One region of the Mesorhizobium sp. B1-1-5 genome, then DNA from elsewhere that is predicted to be linked to it. Evidence: predicted binding sites of a transcription regulator. Region 1 holds the regulator's gene; the other holds the start of a gene.
The links. The regulator LexA, encoded in region 1, represses DNA repair genes until DNA is damaged. The targets are predictions, from matches to a motif close to TGTTCNNNNTGTGTTCNG.
Positions count from the first base shown of each region.

Region 2: a site for LexA is predicted at 3,692-3,709, ahead of FJ980_RS19910 (PA0069 family radical SAM protein). Genes of this name have one in related genera too.

Region 1 covers NZ_VFWS01000121.1:1,987-7,937, reverse strand. Annotated here, with positions in the region: gene kynU (kynureninase) at 1-1,240, opposite strand, end outside; gene lexA (transcriptional repressor LexA) at 1,654-2,388, shown strand; gene FJ980_RS25135 (ComEC/Rec2 family competence protein) at 2,372-4,888, opposite strand; gene gltX (glutamate--tRNA ligase) at 4,991-5,951, shown strand, end outside.
Region 2 covers NZ_VFWS01000071.1:26-5,976, reverse strand. Annotated here, with positions in the region: gene FJ980_RS19940 (S49 family peptidase) at 1-586, shown strand, start outside; gene FJ980_RS19935 (hypothetical protein) at 671-856, shown strand; gene FJ980_RS19930 (4-(cytidine 5'-diphospho)-2-C-methyl-D-erythritol kinase) at 882-1,775, shown strand; gene moaB (molybdenum cofactor biosynthesis protein B) at 1,762-2,319, shown strand; gene FJ980_RS19920 (aldehyde-activating protein) at 2,444-2,869, shown strand; gene FJ980_RS19915 (glycosyltransferase) at 3,132-3,635, opposite strand; gene FJ980_RS19910 (PA0069 family radical SAM protein) at 3,784-4,938, shown strand; gene FJ980_RS19905 (ribonuclease HII) at 5,133-5,831, shown strand.

The DNA.
Region 1 (5,951 bases):
CGGTTGTTTTGACGGCAAAGCGCGCGTCTTGCCAGATGCCAGTGCGCAGGATGTCCTCCAGCACCTCGACCGCATTCCAGACATCTCGGTAACCGACATAGAGCGGCGTGAAGCCGAAACGAATGGTGGATGGCGCGCGGAAATCGCCGATCACGCCGCGCTCGATCAGGGCGCGCATCACCTGGTAGCCATTTGGATGGGCGAACGATACCTGGCTGCCGCGTTCTGCGCCTGAGCGCGGGCTCTCCAACTCAAGACCGAAGCCGCCGCATCTGGCCTCGACAAGCCGAATGAACAGGTCCGTCAGCGCGACGCTTTTTCCACGCACGGCTGTCATGTCGACGTCGTTCCAGATATCCAGCGCGCCTTTCAGCGCGCGCATCGACAGCACCGGCTGCGTTCCGCACAGGAACCGCCGGATCCCCGTGCCGGCGGCATAGCCCTGCTCGAATGCGAAAGGCCGGGCATGGCTCCACCAGCCGCTGAGCGGCTGGCGAATGTCGCGGTGGTGGCGGTTCGCGGCGTAGATGAAGGCCGGCGAGCCCGGCCCGCCATTGAGATATTTGTAGGTGCAGCCGACAGCGAAATCGGCATTCGAGCCGTCGAGATCCACCGGCAGCGCACCCGCCGTGTGGCAGAGGTCCCACACGATCAACGCCCCGGCTTCATGGGCCTTGCGGGTGAGCGCCGCCATGTCGCGCAGCCGGCCGGATTTGTAGTTGACGTGGTTGACCAGGATGACGGCGACGCGATCGTCGACCAGTTCCTCAATCGTCGGGGCATCGGCGCCTTCGAGCCGCAGCACCGTGCCGGGCCGCGTCGATGCGACCCCTTCCGCCATGTAGAGGTCGGTCGGAAAGCTGTCGGCCTCGGCAACGATCACCGAACGCTCGGGCCGCATTGCAAGTGCCGCATGCAGGACCTTGTAGATATTGATCGAGGTCGTGTCGCAAACGACCGTCTGGCCGGGTTTCGCGCCGATCAGGCGCCCGAGCTGGTCGCCCAGCTCGATGGGCATATCGAACCAGTCGGCGGTGTTCCAGGCGCGGATGAGATCCCGCGCCCATTCCTGCCTCGCGGCAGTCTCGATCTCGTTGAAGGCGTCGATCGAAGCAGCGCCCAGCGAATTGCCGTCGAGGTATATGACGCCTTCCGGCAAGACGAAGCGATCGCGTGTGGCGCGCAGCGGATCCGCGGCATCCATCGCCTCGACTTCGGCGAAATCAGGAATTCCCCTCATTGTGCTGCCGCCTCCATTTCGATCTGGCCAAGGGGGTTGTCTCACCACCGTCGGCGACAGGGCAAGAACCTTTGGTCCTATGTTAGCTGGTCCATAGACGGCGAAGACCCTGGATCGGAACCATTGCTAAGGTTGGCACGGTGCGGCACGCTTGCGCAGAAACCGACGTGATCCCATCCACGGCTTCGTGATGGTGTCGGCTCTTGATTCAGCTTAAGGAGGCTCCAAATCCGAGCGGAATCAACGCCCCTACCCCAGCCGGGACGGCCAAGGCATCACCGGATGCGACATCGTTTCGGCCGCCTTAACAAATTCACTAAACTTTAAACGGTTGCGGAACACAACTGGAACAGATAGTGTTTGTTCTGGGTTTGTTTTTCTGATTCTGGTTTCAGAACCCGTGGGGGCCGCCGATGCTGACGCGCAAACAACATGAACTCCTGATGTTCATCCATGAACGCCTGAAGGAGAGCGGAATTCCTCCATCATTCGATGAGATGAAGGAGGCGCTCGACCTTGCCTCCAAGTCCGGCATCCACCGGCTGATCACGGCGCTGGAAGAACGCGGCTTCATTCGCCGGCTGCCGAACCGGGCGCGCGCGCTGGAAGTGCTGCGCCTGCCCGACTCGATCGCGCCAGGCCTTAATGCCGCGAAGAAGTTTTCGCCGAGCGTCATCCAGGGCGGCCAAGGCAATCTCAATCGCCAGGTCAAGCCGGCGACGCCATCGCGCACCCCGACGCCAAGCAATGACGACGAGGCCGCGGCGGCCGTATCCATTCCGGTGATGGGCCGCATCGCCGCCGGCGTGCCGATTGACGCCATCCAGCACCAGACGCATTCGATCTCGGTGCCGCCGGACATGATCATGGGCGGCGAGCATTATGCGTTGGAGGTCAAGGGCGACTCGATGATCGAGGCCGGGATCTTCGACGGCGATACCGTCATCATCCGCAATGCCAACACGGCAAGCCCGGGCGAGATCGTGGTGGCGCTCGTCGACGATGAGGAGGCAACCTTGAAGCGTTTCCGCCGCAAGGGTGCCTCGATCGCGCTCGAAGCCGCCAACCCGGCCTATGAGACCCGGATCTTTGGACCGGACCGGGTCAAGGTTCAGGGCAAGCTCGTGGGACTTATTCGCCGCTATTGAGCAGAACTGCTCGCCGTCTTCGCCCGGACGACAATCTATTGGGCCGGTGCGGCGGCTGGTTTTCCGGCTGCTTATAGGGCGCCAGTCCCCTCGCCTCGCGCGTGTATTTCCGCTGCTCGTGCCAGGGTCGGTATGGTTCTACGACCGCGTAGCGGACGGTTGGCCGCGCGGTTGCCGATTGCGGATCGAAGAAGACGGCGGCGCTGCCGTCGCGCGCCAGCTGCCGCTTGGTGACGACGAGCACACGCGGATCGCGGCATGGGTTATAGGCCGTGGCGTCGTTGATGACGATGAGGTCGGCGAAACCGCAGGCCGGCCGGGCGGCGTCGCGGGTCTCGGCGAGCGCGACGATCGCGCCGGAAGGATGCCGGCCGATGCAGAGATCGCCGGTGCAATAGAAGGGCGAGCCGGGTGGCAGGTCGACGGGATCGGCAATGTCCAGCGTATCTTTGGCGAACCTTTCCGGCGGCACGATATCCTCGGCTTTCAGCGCCCGTTTCCAGTTGTCGGTAGTGAACTCGTTGGAGCGTTCGCGATTGACGGCAAGCTCGCCGCCGCCGATCGGCATCGCCACCAGATGCGCGTCCTCGGAAATGAGCACATCCGGTGTGCGGACGTGCGGAATGGCCAGCAGCGCGGCGAGCGCGAAGGGAACGGCGGCAAGCCTCAGCCAGGTGGTGGCCATTGTCGCGACGACCAGCGCGACCGTCGCCAGCAGCACCGACTGGATCGAGATCAGCCCGACGGCATCGACAGGCGAGCGCTCGGAAATCCATGCCGAGATGGCGATCATCGCCGTCAGCCCCTTGCCCATCACATAGAGGAGCGGACCGTCGAAGCCGAAGGGCATGGCCAGCGCGCTCAGCACGGCGAACGGCATGACGATCAGCGAGACGATCGGCATGACCGCCAGATTGGCAAGCAGGCTGAGCGGCGACACCCGCTGGAAGTGCCAGATGGCAAACAGCAATGTCGCGCTGCCCGCGATGAGCGACGTCACGGCGGCGCCGCCCACGCCAACCACCAGTTTTCGCGACAGGAACCCGAGGAACGAACGCTTTGCCGGCGGCGCGGTCGTTTTGCCGGCGCGATAATCGGCAAAGCCGGCATAGGCGCCGACCAGGGCGGCGGTGGCGGCGAAGGACATCTGGAAGCTCGGGCCAACCACTTCGTGCGGCGAGACAAGGATCACGGCGATGGCAGAGATCGCCAGGTTGCGCATTGTCAGCGCCGCGCGGTCGAAGAGCACGGCGGCGAGCATCACGGCCAGCATGATGAAGCTTCGCTCGGCCGCCACCACGATGCCGGAGATGATGAGGTAGGCGGCGATCGAGATGAGTGCGATCCCGGCGGCGTATTTCTTCACCGGCCGCCGCGACGAGAAATCCGGAAACAGCGCGAAGGCGCCGCGCAAAAGCACCATGATCGTGCCGGCAACCAGCGCCATATGCAGGCCGGAGATCGAAATGATGTGGTAGATGCCGGTCCGTCGCATCGACTCGTTGATTTCGTCCGGAATGCCGGCACGAACGCCGACGATCAGCGCCGCTGCGATCTCACCCTCGGAACCACCGATGCTGCTCCTGATGTGGTCGGCAATCCCCTCGCGAGCGTTTTCTATGGCCGATGCCACGCGCGCGCCGAAAGGCACCTCCGTTGGAACTGTCTGGGTCGACGCGACAAGTTTCGGATCGCCCAGGAAAAAGCCACTGGCGCCGATGCCGGCAAAATAGCTGTCGAAGGAAAAGTCGTAGCTGTCCGGCCGAACCGGACCTGTCGGCGGCAGCAGCTTGGCATAGCCGGTCAGGATCGACCCGGCCGTCATGCCGGACGGGATCCTGCGCGCCGACAGCCTGATACGGTCCGGCGCGTAGCGCAGCTTCGGACGCTCGGTGGATATCAGATCTATGGTGAGCCGGACACGGCCGTTGGCCATCGCCTCGGCGGTGACGAGGCGGCCCGTCAGCCGTGTCTGGATTTCGGAACCCAGCATCGGGGTGGCCATCCGCCAGGTCTCCACCTTGGCCGCGAGAAAGCCCAAGGCGCAGAAAAACGCCGCCATGAACGCAAGGTGCGTTCTGTGCCGGGAACGCGAGACCGCCGCGCAGACCGCCATCAGGGCGACCGCCGGAAGCGGCCTGTAGAGGTCCGGCTCGGCGCTCAGCGAGAAGTAACAGATCACGCCGGCTGCCAGGAACACCGGTACCAGCAGAAAGCCGACGCCACGGTCGAGCTCGGTGGTGGCGGCGACCGCAACGCTTCGGCGCAGAGCAGGAAGCGAAACGCGGCCAAGCTGTCTGCGGATCCGGCCGACATTGGCTGTCGGCGAGGCTGGCGGTAACGTGCCGCCGCCAGGCGGCAGAAGCTCAGCTGGCGGGCGCGGCGCCGGAAGCGAAACCGGCGCTTCCTCAGCGGGCACGGCATGAGCAAACATCAGGCGTTCACTGACGCCCGCTGTCGTTCCCTCGCCCTCCTCCGCGCCCCGGCCACGTCCAGCCATCGGGTCTGCCCCTTGCGCCCCAGACCGCCTATGCTACATGAACGCCGGTCGCGTGGAAGTCTGCGCGAAACATGCATTTTTCAGCGCTTCCTCGAGAGTTCCATGTCCGACAAGGTCGTCACCCGTTTTGCCCCCTCGCCTACAGGCTATCTGCATATCGGCGGGGCGCGCACGGCGCTGTTCAACTGGCTCTATGCCAAGCACACCGGCGGCACGATGCTGCTGCGCATCGAGGATACCGATCGCGAGCGCTCCACCGAAGCCGCCACGGCCGCCATTCTCGACGGGCTGACCTGGCTTGGCCTCTCCTGGGATGGCGACGCCGTCTCGCAATTCGAGCGTGCGCCGCGTCACCGCGAGGTGGCGGAGGAGCTCGTGCGCATGGGCAAGGCCTATTACAGCTACGAGACGCCGGCGGAGCTGGAGGCGATGCGCGAGGCCGCACGTGCCAAGGGCCTGCCGCCGCGTTACAACGGCCATTGGCGCGACCGCGGCCCATCCGAGGCGCCGGCAGGCGTCAAGGGCGCGATCCGCATCAAGGCGCCGACCGAGGGCGTGACGATCGTCAACGACCGCGTGCAGGGCGAGGTGCGCTTCCCCAACAAGGATCTCGACGACTTCATCATCCTGCGTTCCGATGGCGTCCCGACCTACATGCATGCCGTCGTCGTCGACGATCACGACATGGGCGTCACCCACATCATCCGCGGCGACGATCACCTGACCAATGCCGCGCGCCAGACCGTGATCTACAACGCCATGGGCTGGGACGTGCCGTCGATGTCGCACATCCCGCTGATTCACGGCGCCGACGGCGCCAAGCTGTCGAAGCGGCACGGCGCGCTCGGCGTCGAAGCATATCGCGCCATGGGCTACCTGCCCGAGGCCCTGCTCAATTATCTGGCCAGGCTCGGCTGGAGCCATGGCGACGACGAGGTGATGTCGATCGAGGACATGATCGCCTGGTTCGACATCGGCGACGTCAACAAGGGCGCGGCCCGCTTCGACTTCGCCAAGCTCGAGGCGCTGAACGGCGTCCATATGCGCAAGATGGACGACCGGG
Region 2 (5,951 bases), on a different contig from region 1:
GGTGCTGGTCTTCGTCGAGGACGTGGCGGCCTCCGGCGGCTACATGATCGCGGTCGCCGGCGACGAGATCTTCGCCGACCCGTCCTCGATCGTCGGCTCGATCGGCGTGGTCTCGGCCTCGTTCGGTTTCCCGGAACTGATGAAGAAGATAGGCGTCGAGCGGCGCGTCCACACCGCCGGCCAGAACAAGGCCGTGCTCGATCCGTTCAAGCCCGAGAAGAAGGAGGACATCGAGCGACTGAAGGCGCTGCAGCTCGAAGTGCACGAGACCTTCATCGACCTCGTCAAGGAACGGCGCGGCAGCAAGCTCAAGGACGACCCGGACCTGTTCACCGGCCTGTTCTGGACCGCCAAGCGCGGCCTCGAGCTCGGCCTTGTCGATGCTTTGGGCGATATGCGCAGCGTGCTCAAGACCCGTTTCGGCGAGAAGACGCAGCTCAAGCTGATCACCGCGCCACGCGGTCTGTTCGGCCGTTTCGGCCTGTTCGGCTCGCGCGTTTCGGCGCCGGATATCGCGGCGGCCGCCGCCAGCGGCGTCCTCGATGCGGCGGAAGAGCGCGCGCTATGGGCGCGCTTCGGGCTTTGAAAAAGCCATGAATGCGGCTAGCATGGCCGCTTGACCGACCCATTCGGCCGGCCTTGCCGCGAGGACGCGGGAGGAGTTTTAGAGATGCCGCAGATCATTTTCTTCGCCGTTGTCGGCGCTGCCGCTTACTTTGGCTACCGCGCTTTCGTGCGCGAGGCCGAACGCGTGACGGCCAAGATCCGGCGCACCGAAAGACAGGCGGCGAACGGCACGACGGGCACGCTGGTCAAGGACCCCAAGACCGGCGAATATCGTCTCGCCAAGGACTGATCCCATCTCGCCAGCAGCCGACATCCTGGAGCCCGGCACAGAGGTCCGGACGTGGCTTGCGCCTGCCAAGATCAACCTGGCGCTGCATGTCACCGGACAGCGCGCCGACGGCTACCATCTCATCGACAGCCTTGCCGTCTTCACCCGCTTCGGCGACCGGCTCGAGATCGAGCCGGCGGAAGAGGATGAATTCTCGGTATCCGGCCGTTATGCCGCCGGGCTGCCGCTCGACGGCGACAATCTGGTGGTGAAGGCGCGCGATGCCTTGCGCCGGGAAGCCGGCATGCAACAGGCGTCGCCGGTCGCCATCCGGCTGGAGAAGAACCTGCCCATCGCCTCCGGCGTCGGCGGCGGCTCGAGTGACGCAGCGGCCACGCTCAACGGCCTGGCGCGGCTCTGGAAGCTCGATATCGACCACAATTCGCTGGCCCGGATCGGGCTTTCGCTCGGCGCCGATCTGCCGATGTGCCTCAAATCAAAGCCGCTGATCGCACGCGGTATCGGCGATGAGGTCTCGCCGCTGCCCGCGTTTCCGGCGCTCGGCCTCGTCCTGGTCAATCCGGGCATCGCGGTCTCGACGCCGGACGTGTTCAAGGCGCTCTCCAGTCGCAACAACGAGGCGCTGCCGCCGCTGCCGAAACGCCTCGACTTCCACACGATCCGCAACTGGCTGGAGACGACGCGCAACGATCTCGAGCCTGCCGCGCGTTCGATCAAGCCGGCGATCGGCGAGGCGCTCAAGGCGCTGAAAAAAGCCGACGCCGCGTTCGCGCGCATGTCCGGCTCGGGCGCCACCTGTTTCGGCCTGTTCGAGACCGGCAATGTCGCAAAGCGCGCGGCGATCGAGATCCGCGCCCGCCACCCCGACTGGTTCGTTGCCGCGACGCGCAGCATGGAGGTGGGCGATGGCGAAGCTTGACGAAAGCCGGCCCTTCATTCCGGTGCGCATCGCGGTGCTTACGGTTTCCGACACGCGCAGCCTTGCCGACGACAAATCCGGCCAGACGCTGGCCGACCGCATCGCGGAAGCCGGCCACAGCCTTGCCGCGCGCGATATCGTGACCGACGACCGCGAAAAGATCCGCGACAAGGTGCTCGGCTGGTCGAAGGACGAAAACATCGATGTCGTCATCACCACCGGCGGCACCGGCTTCACCGGCCGCGACGTGACGCCGGAGGCGCTGGAGCCGATCTTCGAAAAGCGCATGGACGGCTTTTCGGAAGTCTTCCACCGCATTTCCTACGATAAGATCGGCACGTCGACGATCCAGAGCCGTGCGACCGGCGGCGTCGTCAACGCCACCTTCGTCTTCGTGCTGCCGGGCTCGCCCGGCGCCTGCAAGGACGCCTGGGACAGCATTATCAAGGCGCAGCTCGACTATCGGCACATGCCCTGCAACTTCGTCGAGATCATGCCGCGGCTGGACGAGCATCTCAGGCGCGGCGGCAAGCCAACCTCGTAAAGCTCAGTTAAGGCGCCCGGCCGGCATAGGGTTCGCAGGCGGATTGGCGCTGGCGCCTTCGAGGCGCCATGTTCGAAGGCGGTGCCGGCACGGTAGCTTATGTGAGAAAACAATGAGCAGCGCCATGACCGTTCACAGCGGCGGATGCCATTGCGGCAACATCCGCCTCAGCTTCTCGACCGCGCTCGATCCCGCGCAACTGGAAATCCGCGCCTGCCAGTGCTCGTTCTGCACCCGGCACGGCTCGCGCGCGGCCGCCGACCCGAACGGCAGGCTGGTCGTCTCGGTCGAGGACAGGCAGCGCTTGCGGGCCTATCGCTTCGGCTTGCGCACCGCCGACTATCTTCTGTGCGGCGAGTGCGGCGTCTATGTCGCGGCAATCGCCGGAGAGGGTGACGATGCCACGGCGATCGTCATCGTCAACGCGCTCGACGATCGCGAGCGGTTCTCGCGCGAGCCGATCCCGGTCCGCTACGATGCCGAGACGCGCGAGCAACGTCTCGCCAGGCGCCGCAGCGCGTGGATGCCGGTTGAGATTAAGGGGATTTGACTGGGCAGGCCCGCGCTGCCCTCTCCTTCTCCCCCTTGTGGGAGAAGGTGGATCGGCGCGCAAGCACCGAGACGGATGAGGGGTGTTCCAGCGGAGTGAGGCGCTGGCTTTCCCTGGAGCACCCCTCATCCGTCGCCTTCGGCGACACCACCCGGCCTTTCGCAGGCTCAAGGCGTTCGAAGCTCGAAAAGCCAAGCAATTGGCTTTTCGTCCGCTACGCGGACCGCTTCTCACCCCACAAGGGGAGAGGGTGGAGCTTGCATCATTTCGGCGGCGCGATCCAGATTTCCGCGTTCAGCCTTCTGGTCGCCAGGCCGCGCGCCAGGGCTTCGGCGCTGCGCGCGCTCTTTGCCAGAGCCGAGGCCTGACGCTTGCTGATGACAAGCCCCTCGGCCAGCGCACGATTGCTCGAGAACACCCTGGCCAGGAAAGGCGCACGGTTGGCGCGGGCGCGTGAAAAGCGCGCCGGCATGGTCTGTTTCGCCGTGTGCGCCACGACTTCGTCGATCCAGCCCTCGGCGAGCCGCGCGCCCGGCTCGAGCAGGAGCAGCCAGTCGCCCTTGGCCTGGCCGATACCGGCGCCGATCCCGCCGGTCGCATAGTGGCAGCCGGCATGCTCGGCCACCCGATGCGTCTGGTCGGTCGAGCCTTGATCGCAGACGATCACGTCGCGCACGACGCCTTCGACCGCGCCGCCGACCAGCGAGGCGAGCGTACGGGCAAGCCCCTCTTCGTCGTTGCGGGTTTCGATAAGGACGCTGAGCATTTTAGCCGAATAGCGGAAAGTGCGGCGATGCGCCAGTTGCGCGCGTCAAGCGAAAAAGTTCTTGCTTTGTTCTCTTCGGCGAAATAGGAATAGTTTCATGAACAGAGCGATTCGACAGCCTGCCGACAGTCCTTGGGAGAGGGCGAAAATGGAACAGATCGTGCGCGCCGACATTGCCGCTTTCGGAGCAGGCCGAGCCGAGATGGCGAACGCGATGATCGAGCAGAGCGGCATGCGCGTGCGGCCCGACCGCAATCGCGGCCGCTCGGCCGGCATCAATCCGTCCGGCCGGTTCGAGCCGATCAGCCGGCATGTGTTCGACGACGGCTGGAACTCGCTGGAGGAACTGCCGCCGTTCAAGACGGAAGTGCAGGTCGAAAAGCCGCGCACCATCATCACCCGCAACGAGTCGCCCGACATTTCCTTCGACCGTTCGATCAACCCCTATCGCGGCTGCGAGCATGGCTGCGTCTACTGCTTCGCCAGGCCGACGCATGCCTTCATGGGCCTGTCGCCGGGGCTCGATTTCGAATCGAAGCTGTTCGCCAAGCCGGATGCCGCGCGCATGCTGGACAGGGAATTGTCAAAACCGGGCTACCAGCCGCGCACGATCGCCATCGGCACCAACACCGATCCCTATCAGCCGATCGAGAAGCAATACCGCATCATGCGCGAGATCCTGGAAGTGCTGGAGGCGCGCGGCCATCCGGTCGGCATCGTCACCAAGTCGGCGCTGGTGGCACGCGACATCGACATCCTGTCGCGCATGGCCGAGCGCGGCCTTGCCAAGGTGGCGCTGTCGGTGACGACGCTCGACCGCATGCTGGCGAGAACGATGGAACCCCGCGCCTCGACGCCGACGAAGCGGCTGGAGGCGATCCGCCAACTTTCGGATGCCGGCATCCCGGCATCGGTCATGGTGGCGCCGATTATTCCGGGGCTTACCGATCCGGAGATGGAGCGCATCCTCGATTCGGCTAGAGCCGCCGGCGCGCGGGAGGCCGGCTACGTCATCCTGCGCCTGCCGCTCGAAGTGGCGCCGATCTTCAAGGACTGGCTGTTGCGCCATTATCCCGACCGCTACCGGCATGTGATGTCGCTGATCCGCTCGATGCGCGACGGCAAGGATTACGATTCCGAATGGGGCAAGCGCATGAAGGGCGCCGGTCCCTATGCCTGGCAGATCGGCCGGCGTTTCGAGATCGCCGCCAAGCGGCTCGGCCTCAATGTCGAGCGGCGGCAGCTTCGCACCGACCAATTCGTCGCAGGCGCCAGTGCCGGCGAGCAGCTGATGCTGCTTTGACGCCTGCGCCGGCCATGACGGGCTGGCGCTAAGCACTTCCAGGCAAAGCGATTTTCCGTCTGGAATTGGTACTTTTTCGAAATTCCGTCCGGCCATTGTCCCCCGGCCGTGAGACGGTGCCTTCCCGGTCCGACGCCCCATCCGACCCGGAAGGACTTGCGGAGAATCGGAGCCGATGCGAACCTCGCCGCACCATGGCTCGCGCGCGTTCCGATTCTCCGCTTCTCTTTGAAATGGTCGAGAAGCCCGACTTCTCGATCGAGACGAAAGCGATAGCCGACGGGCTGTGGCCGGTCGCCGGCATGGACGAGGCCGGCCGCGGTCCGCTCGCCGGTCCGGTGGTGGCCGCCGCGGTGGTGCTCAACCCCGCCAATATTCCCGAAGGCCTCGACGATTCCAAGCGCCTCACCCATTTGCAGCGCGAGGCGCTGTTCCTCAAGATTCTCGGCTCGGCACTCAGCATCTCGATGGCTTCGGTCAGCGCCGAAGGCATCGACAGCAGCAACATCCTGAAAGCCAGCCTGGAAGCGATGCGCCGTGCTGCCGCCGGCCTGTCCTTGCGGCCGAAGCTCGCCCTGGCCGACGGCCGCGACATACCGCCAGGTCTCGCCTGCGAAGGCCGGGCTCTCATCAAGGGCGACCAGCGCTCCCAATCGATCGCCGCCGCCTCGATCGTCGCCAAGGTGATGCGCGACCGCATGATGTGCGGCTGCGGCGGACATCACGAGCACTACGGCTTCGAAGTGCATATGGGCTACGCGACGGTCCGCCACCGCACCGCGATCGAGGCGCATGGGCCGGTGGCACGGCTCCACCGGGCCTCGTTCGCGCCGTTCAGGCTGGGTGGCGTCGAGGTGGTTGAAGAGGAAGAGAGCTTCGCCGGGCTGGAGTAGTTAGCTGATCTCCCCCTTGTGGTTACGGCTTGCGGACATCCTCTGTCACTGGCGTGACTGATCGGCGCAGGCTTGATTGCCACGTGGTTCCCCCAATCCGTCGCTGCTTCGCAGCGCCAC